2 regions of the Arthrobacter sp. SE2 genome follow, and region 1 is predicted to be linked to the other one. Evidence: riboswitches for the same ligand, from Rfam matches in the RefSeq annotation. Region 1 holds a riboswitch; the other holds the start of a gene.
The links. A riboswitch is a leader RNA that binds a small molecule or an ion and turns the genes downstream of it on or off. The one in region 1 is predicted to bind cyclic di-AMP.
Positions count from the first base shown of each region.

Region 2: it holds a riboswitch for cyclic di-AMP, as region 1 does, so the genes downstream of both, AC4CS3_RS17485 (aggregation-promoting factor C-terminal-like domain-containing protein) here and AC4CS3_RS13280 (M23 family metallopeptidase) in region 1, are expected to answer to the same signal.

Region 1 is NZ_JBZAYA010000008.1:190,326-193,716, forward strand. Features, by position in the region: gene AC4CS3_RS13275 (NlpC/P60 family protein) at 1-384, opposite strand, end outside; cyclic di-AMP (ydaO/yuaA leader) riboswitch at 390-556, opposite strand; gene AC4CS3_RS13280 (M23 family metallopeptidase) at 702-1,520, opposite strand; cyclic di-AMP (ydaO/yuaA leader) riboswitch at 1,523-1,730, opposite strand; gene AC4CS3_RS13285 (iron-dependent transcriptional repressor DtxR) at 1,857-2,552, opposite strand; gene serC (phosphoserine transaminase) at 2,802-3,391, shown strand, end outside.
Region 2 is NZ_JBZAYA010000013.1:92,403-95,793, forward strand. Features, by position in the region: gene AC4CS3_RS17475 (response regulator transcription factor) at 1-70, shown strand, start outside; gene AC4CS3_RS17480 (sensor histidine kinase) at 82-1,560, shown strand; cyclic di-AMP (ydaO/yuaA leader) riboswitch at 1,725-1,898, shown strand; gene AC4CS3_RS17485 (aggregation-promoting factor C-terminal-like domain-containing protein) at 1,901-2,650, shown strand; gene AC4CS3_RS17490 (glycosyltransferase) at 2,811-3,391, shown strand, end outside.

The DNA.
Region 1 (3,391 bases):
GGCGCCGGTAGCGGCACCCGTCGCAGCCTGCGTGGCCGGAGCAGCTTCCTGCGTGGCAACCGGAGCTGCGACAACCGGAGCAGCTTCGGTGGAGACCGCCGGGCGCTCGTACTTGATGGCGACGGAGGAGTCGGCCGAAATGCTGGCTTGGGCGATGGACTGGACTTCCAGGGCGGAGGTCGAAGTGGACTCGCGGGGGACATTGGTTTCTGCAGCGTTGGCTGCGATACCGCTAGTAAGCACCAGACCGGAAGCAGCTGCGATAACCGCTGCCTGACGGCCTACGCCACCGGCGTTGCTGCCGACAGTCTTAGCGATAACGGCAAGCGAGTTGGTCTTGGTGACCGCGGCACGGTGGCGCGCAACAGTAGAGCGTGAAGACACGTTAAGAGGCCTCTCCCTATGCCCGCGAGGTAAGCTGTCGGATTCGGATGGGAGTCATCCGGCCACACTTCTCCCTCTCGGAAGTTGTGCGACTTAACCCCAAGGCCATCCGTGAAGATGACCAAAAGTGGGTCCCCCGCCTCTGCCAGACGATGTTTTGCGAACGGAACCTCGAGCAGTGGCAGAGCTAGGCAATCCACTCGAGTGCATCAACTCTCTAAAAGTTGATGCGTCTTAGACGGTACATGAGTTTTGGCTGAATGTCACATTCAGGTCACGGAGCGTGACAAGCATGCGAGAGGCTTCCATCGGATTGGCTACAGCCAGCCCAGGGGGTCAACGACGTCGCCGTTGACCATGACTTCAAAGTGGAGGTGGCAGCCCGTGGAGGCGCCCGTGGTGCCGCTCAATGCAATGACATCGCCGCGGCTGACCGTTTGGCCCACCTGGACGTTGAACGACGACAAATGGTTGTACGTGGTTTCCAGGCCGTTGCCGTGGTCCACCACAATGCGGTTTCCGCCGCCATACGGATGCCAGCCAGCGAAAGTGACCTTACCGGCCGCGGCAGCATGGACCTGGGTGCCGCACTGGGCCACGAAGTCCTGACCTCGGTGAAACTCTCCCAAGCCGCCCGTGATGGGATTCACGCGGTAGCCGAAAGGCGAGGCCGTTGTCAGGGTGTCCAGCGGCGCCCCCAGGGTGCCCTTGGAGGACGACGTCTTGATGGTACCGACGGACTGCGCACTCAAGAGCTGCTTAAGCTTGGTGTCCGGATCTGCAGTGGTGGAAACCGCAGCACGGCTGAAGTCGATCGTGGCGCTCGCCGCGGCCGGAATCTCAGGCTGGCTGCCCACTGCCAAGGCGGTTTGGTTTGACTCGGGCGTGGCCGTCATAGCGCCGGCGCCCGGCAAGGCGACCGTCAGGATGAGGCCCGTAGCGGCAAGGGCCACTCCGGCCTTCTGTCCTGCTCCGCTTGCGGCGGCGAACTCGGCCATCTGCCGCAAGGGACCCTTGCGGCGGCGAAGTTCGCGATGGGGATCGCGGGGCCGGTCGTGCTCGACGGCGGTTGTGCTCCGCAGCACAGCAGTAGGACCGGACGCGCGCCTGCGGCCCCTGGTGTTCTGCGTGGTCAAGGTTTTCCTCTCTGGCAAGCCTGCGAAGTTAGCTGTCGGATTCGGGCCAGAGAGATCGTGGACCCGGTCCGCGCGAAGGGCACAAAACGCAAGGTACCCGGAGGGGCCTTGCGCTGTTCGCACTCCTGCTACGGACTTCACCCCAAGGCCGTCTTTCGACAGCCGATGGTGGTTCCTCCGTTTCTGCCAGTGAATGGACTAATCCACCTGATCCGCTGGCAGAACTCGGCTTCGGATCAGGTAACGCTTTGGTATCGGCGCCAGTATTTAACTATAGGGGATTAAGCCCCCGCGGTAATAATTTCGTTACCTTTGCCGACCGCATCGGCGGGCCGGCTAGGCGACCGTGACAAACACGTGCGAGGCAACCTCGGGCGGCAGCTCCAGCGCGCCGTCGATATTGGGCACGCGAACGGAGATGTACTCCCCCACACGTTCCAGGGAAACCCTGGCGCCGGGGCGGATTCCACCCTCGTCCAGCTGCACCAGAAGTTCAGGCTCCACCTGGATCGGTTCAGCCAGTCGACTGACGGTGACCCTGTTTTCAGGTGAGTATTCGTTCATCGCGTCAAGAAGATTGACCACGCCATCCGTAAAGGCGTGGGACGCGACTCCGCCGAGCGCTTCGAGTCCGGGAATGGGGTTGCCATAAGGCGATTCCGTGGGGTGGTCCAGCAGTTCATAGAGCCGCCGTTCCACGCGCTCACTCATGACATGCTCCCAGCGGCATGCTTCATCGTGGACGTAGGCCCAGTCCAGTCCAATGACATCTGCCAGGAGCCGTTCGGCGAGCCGGTGCTTGCGCATGACCTCGGTGGCGCGTTTCCGGCCCGTTTCGGTCAGCTCAAGGTGCCTGTCGTTGGACACAATCACCAGACCGTCGCGCTCCATCCGCCCGATCGTCTGGGAAACGGTGGGGCCGGAGTGCCGCAAGCGCTCGGCGATGCGTGCGCGAAGAGCCACGATGTTCTCTTCTTCAAGCTCCAAAATGGTCCGAAGATACATCTCAGTGGTATCGATCAGATCCGTCATCCAGCTCAGCTCCTCGAGCGCAGTATCTTGCGTATTTTCGCCAGCTCCAAGCTTAGCTTATTTGGAATTACTCCGGATAATTCCGGCGCTTGTCCAGCGCCGCCCCGAACAAGTGCTTTCCACGTGGCGGACTATGACAGCTTCGGTTCTGCCCCCGCCTGCGGCTTCAGGCAGAATTGGGGAGTCGAAGGGGCAGCTTGCCACCTGCCACGACCCATCTAGGCCGCTACTTCACCATTGGAGCATCCCGTGAGCGACAACAGCATCACTATCCCCGCCGATTTGCTGCCCAAGGACGGCCGCTTCGGCGCCGGGCCCTCCAAGGTCCGCCCGGAGCAGATCGAGGCCCTCTCCGCCGCCTCGACAACGATCCTCGGCACCTCCCACCGCCAGGCACCCGTCAAGAACCTGGTGGGCTCCGTCCGCGAGGGACTTAGCCAGTTCTTCCTTGCACCCGAGGGCTACGAGGTGATCCTCGGCGTCGGAGGCTCCACCGCGTTCTGGGACGTCGCCAGCTTCGGCCTGGTCGAGAAGAAGGCCCAGCACCTCTCCTTCGGTGAGTTCGGTTCCAAGTTCGCTTCGGCAACCAACAAGGCACCTTTCCTTGAAACTTCGTCCATTATCAAGTCCGAGCCTGGCACCCGGCCGGTTTCCCAGGCCGAAGCAGGCGTGGACGTATACGCATGGCCGCAGAACGAAACTTCGACGGGCGTGGCCGCTCCGGTCAAGCGGGTTCAGGGCAGTGACGACGGCGCCTTGGTCCTGGTGGATGCGACGTCCGCAGCCGGCGGCCTGGATGTTGATGTTGCCGAAGCTGACGTCTACTACTTCGCCCCGCA
Region 2 (3,391 bases), on a different contig from region 1:
CGAGGCCAACCACCCGCCCATGATCCACACGGTGCGCGGAGCAGGCTACGTCATCAAACCCGCCGAATAGCCGGGCTCCGAATGTCCGCACTCTCGGGTATCCCCCGCCAGACCGACCACAGCTGGTTCAATCCTTCAACCTGGCACTTGCGCACGCGCTTGATCCTTCTCTCCATGGCACTCCTCGTGGCCATCTGCGGTGCCGTCGGTGTGGTCAGCTACGCCTCCATGGATGTGTTCCTCACGAAACAGCTGGACCAGCAATTGGCGCAGGCCTCCCATGGCCGCCCACCGCAAGGCAACCCTGGTGGCCGTCCGGACCCCTTGGACCCCCGGGGCCAGAGCATCGGCACCCTGAATGCTCGTATTCTCGCAGGTCAGGTGAGCACCGATGCTGGATTCCTGTCCTCCGATGCCACCCGTGCGCCGTTGTCGCCCAGCGACGCTCGAATCCTGTCGGCGCTCCCCTCCGATGGCCGCCCGGTTGATCGCACCCTGTCCAATGGCGGCTACCGGCTGGTGGCCACCGAAACTCCCTACGGCGATGTTGTCATCACGGGGCTGCCGCTCGCCTCGAAAGAGGACACCGAGGCCTCGCTCGTCTGGACCATGGTGCTGGTTTCCTTGGGCGGACTGGTCCTGATCGGGCTGGCCGGAACCGTGCTGATCCGCCGCACCATGCGCCCCTTGGAGCAGCTCTCCGACGTCGCCACGAAGGTGTCGAAGCTTCCGCTCGACGCCGGTGAGGTGGCACTCGCTGTGCGCGTTCCGGCGTCGGCGGCCCACCCGAGCACGGAAGTGGGAAGCGTCGGCCATGCTTTGAACTTGATGTTGGACAACGTGTCCAGCGCCCTAGAGGCGCGCCAGCAAAGCGAAACAAAGGTGCGCCAGTTCGTGGCCGACGCTTCACACGAGCTGCGCACTCCGCTGACCGCCATCCGCGGCTACACCGAGCTCTTGCGCATGACAGAGACGTTCACCGAGGACGGGCGCAAGTCGCTGGGCCGGGTGCAGAGCCAGTCGGAACGCATGACCACCCTCGTGGAGGACCTCCTCTTGTTGGCCCGGCTGGACGAAGGGAAGGCCCCCGAGTTCACCGATGTGGATCTCACGCAGTTGGTGATCGAAACCGTCAGCGACGAGAAAGTCATGGCCCCAGGTCACATCTGGCAGCTCAAGCTCCCGGACGAGCCCCTCACGGTCCGCGGCGACACCACTCAACTCCACCAGGTTTTGGCGAATCTGCTCTCCAACGCCCGCAAGCACACGGAGGCGGGAACCACCGTGGTCACCGGCGTCATGCGGTCCGCCGACGGCAGCGCCGTGGTGACCGTGACTGACAACGGGCCGGGCATCCCGCCTGAATTCCAGGGCAGGATCTTCTCGCGCTTCGCCCGTGCCGACGCCGCCCGCTCCGGTTCCGAGGGCACGTCCGGGCTCGGCTTGTCGATCGTGGAATCCATTGTCCAGGCGCATGGCGGCACGGTCGAAGTGGCCTCGCGGCCCGGACGGACGGAGTTCGCGGTGCGGCTTCCGGCGCTCAGGACCGCCACGGCCTGAAAGGCCGCCCTGGAGGTCACGACGCCGGTGCGCGGCGAGCGCAAGTCGACGCACCGACGTCGTGACCTCCGTTACCTAAACGTGACTTAAGTAAGATCCTCCTGTACCGTCGAATGGGTGCGCTGGATCATTCCGGCCACCGCCGGGTAGGCGCCGAGCTCTGCCACTCCCCGGTGCCCAACAGTCCAGGCAGAGACGGGGGACCCAGGTCTCCGGGCAAGCGCTCATGTTGAGCCAGCCCTAGGGGTGAAGCCGTGCCGCCACGATTACCAGTGGCCACGGCCGGATGACCTCATCCGAATCCGACAGCTAACTCCGCAGGCGTCGAGAGGCAATCACCATGTCTGATTCCAAGAATCAGTCGCGCCCTGTTGCGCGCCACCGCGGCGAACCTGCCCGGAGAAACAAGTCACGTTCCACGTTGAGGCGAGTCGCCTCGAACCTCGGCACCGGCCAGCGCATGGCAGTTGTTGCAGGCGTCGTTGCTCTGTTCCTCGGTGCAGGCGCCGCCACCCAGGCCGCCGGACAGGCCATCAATGCCCAGGACATGAGCCGCACGTCCGAATCCCGCACGGCAGACCACTCAGCCACGCCGTCGGCCACAGCCACGCCGTCGGGGAGCGCGAGCCCCAAGCCCAGCGCCACGCCGACGCCGAGCCAAGCACCCGCCCCCGGTCCGGCCGCCGTCGCGGCCCAGGCTGCCGCACCGGCCGCGTCCGTGGCACCCCCTGCCCCCGTTGCACCCCCCGCTCCGGCGGCCCCGGCCGCTCCCGCCGCCGTCGATGATCCCTCCGGCGCCCAGGCCTATGCCGCAAGCATCCTTCCCTCCTACGGTTGGGGACAGGGCGAGATGTCAGCCCTGATCACCTTGTGGAACAAGGAATCGGATTGGCGCACCACTGCTACCAACTCCTCCAGTGGCGCTTATGGCATTGGGCAGTCGCTGCCGGCCGAAAAGATGGCGTCCGAAGGCGCCGACTGGCAGACCAACTACCAGACGCAGATCCGCTGGGGCCTGAACTACATCAAGGAACGCTACGGATCGCCGTCCGCGGCATGGTCCTTCCACTTGGCCCATAACTGGTACTAAACCAAGAGCCACGCGCAAAATACATCGAGGTCCGTCCCTTCGGGGGCGGACCTTTGCGTTTTTTGGCCAGGCATGTGATTTGCCACGCCGGTGGTACATCCACAGCCACGTCACAGGTTCCGCCTAAAGCCTTCATATTGTGCGACGGCACTGTGGATACATGACGCTCATCGAATCCACCTCCGGAACCCTGAAGGACGCCGCGGTGGTGCCGCCGGGCCTTCCCATCCAGGCTAAGACCCCCGTCCAGCGCAGCGGACGGCGTGCCCCTGTGGACACCCACACCGCCATCCCCGTCCTCGATGTCACGATCCCCGTCTTCAACGAGGAACGCGACCTCGAAGAGTGCCTGCGCAGGCTTCACGGCCATTTGCGCGAATACTTCCCGCATGGCTTCCGCATCACCGTGGCGGACAACGCGAGCACGGACAGCACCTTGAAGATCGCGGAGCGCGTGGCCAGGGAACTGCCTGAGCTCGCGGTTGTCCATCTTGAGGAGAAGGGACGCGGCAACGCCCTTCGCAAGGTGTGGCTCACATCGCCGTCGCCGGTTCTGGCGTACATGGACGTGGATCTTTCCACGGACCTCGCCGCACTGGCGCCCCTTTTGGCGCCGCTCATCTCCGGCCATTCGGACCTCGCGATTGGCACACGTCTCACACGCAACTCGCGGGTTGTCCGCGGCCCCAAGCGCGAGTTCATTTCGCGCAGCTACAACCTGATGCTGCACTCGTTCATGGG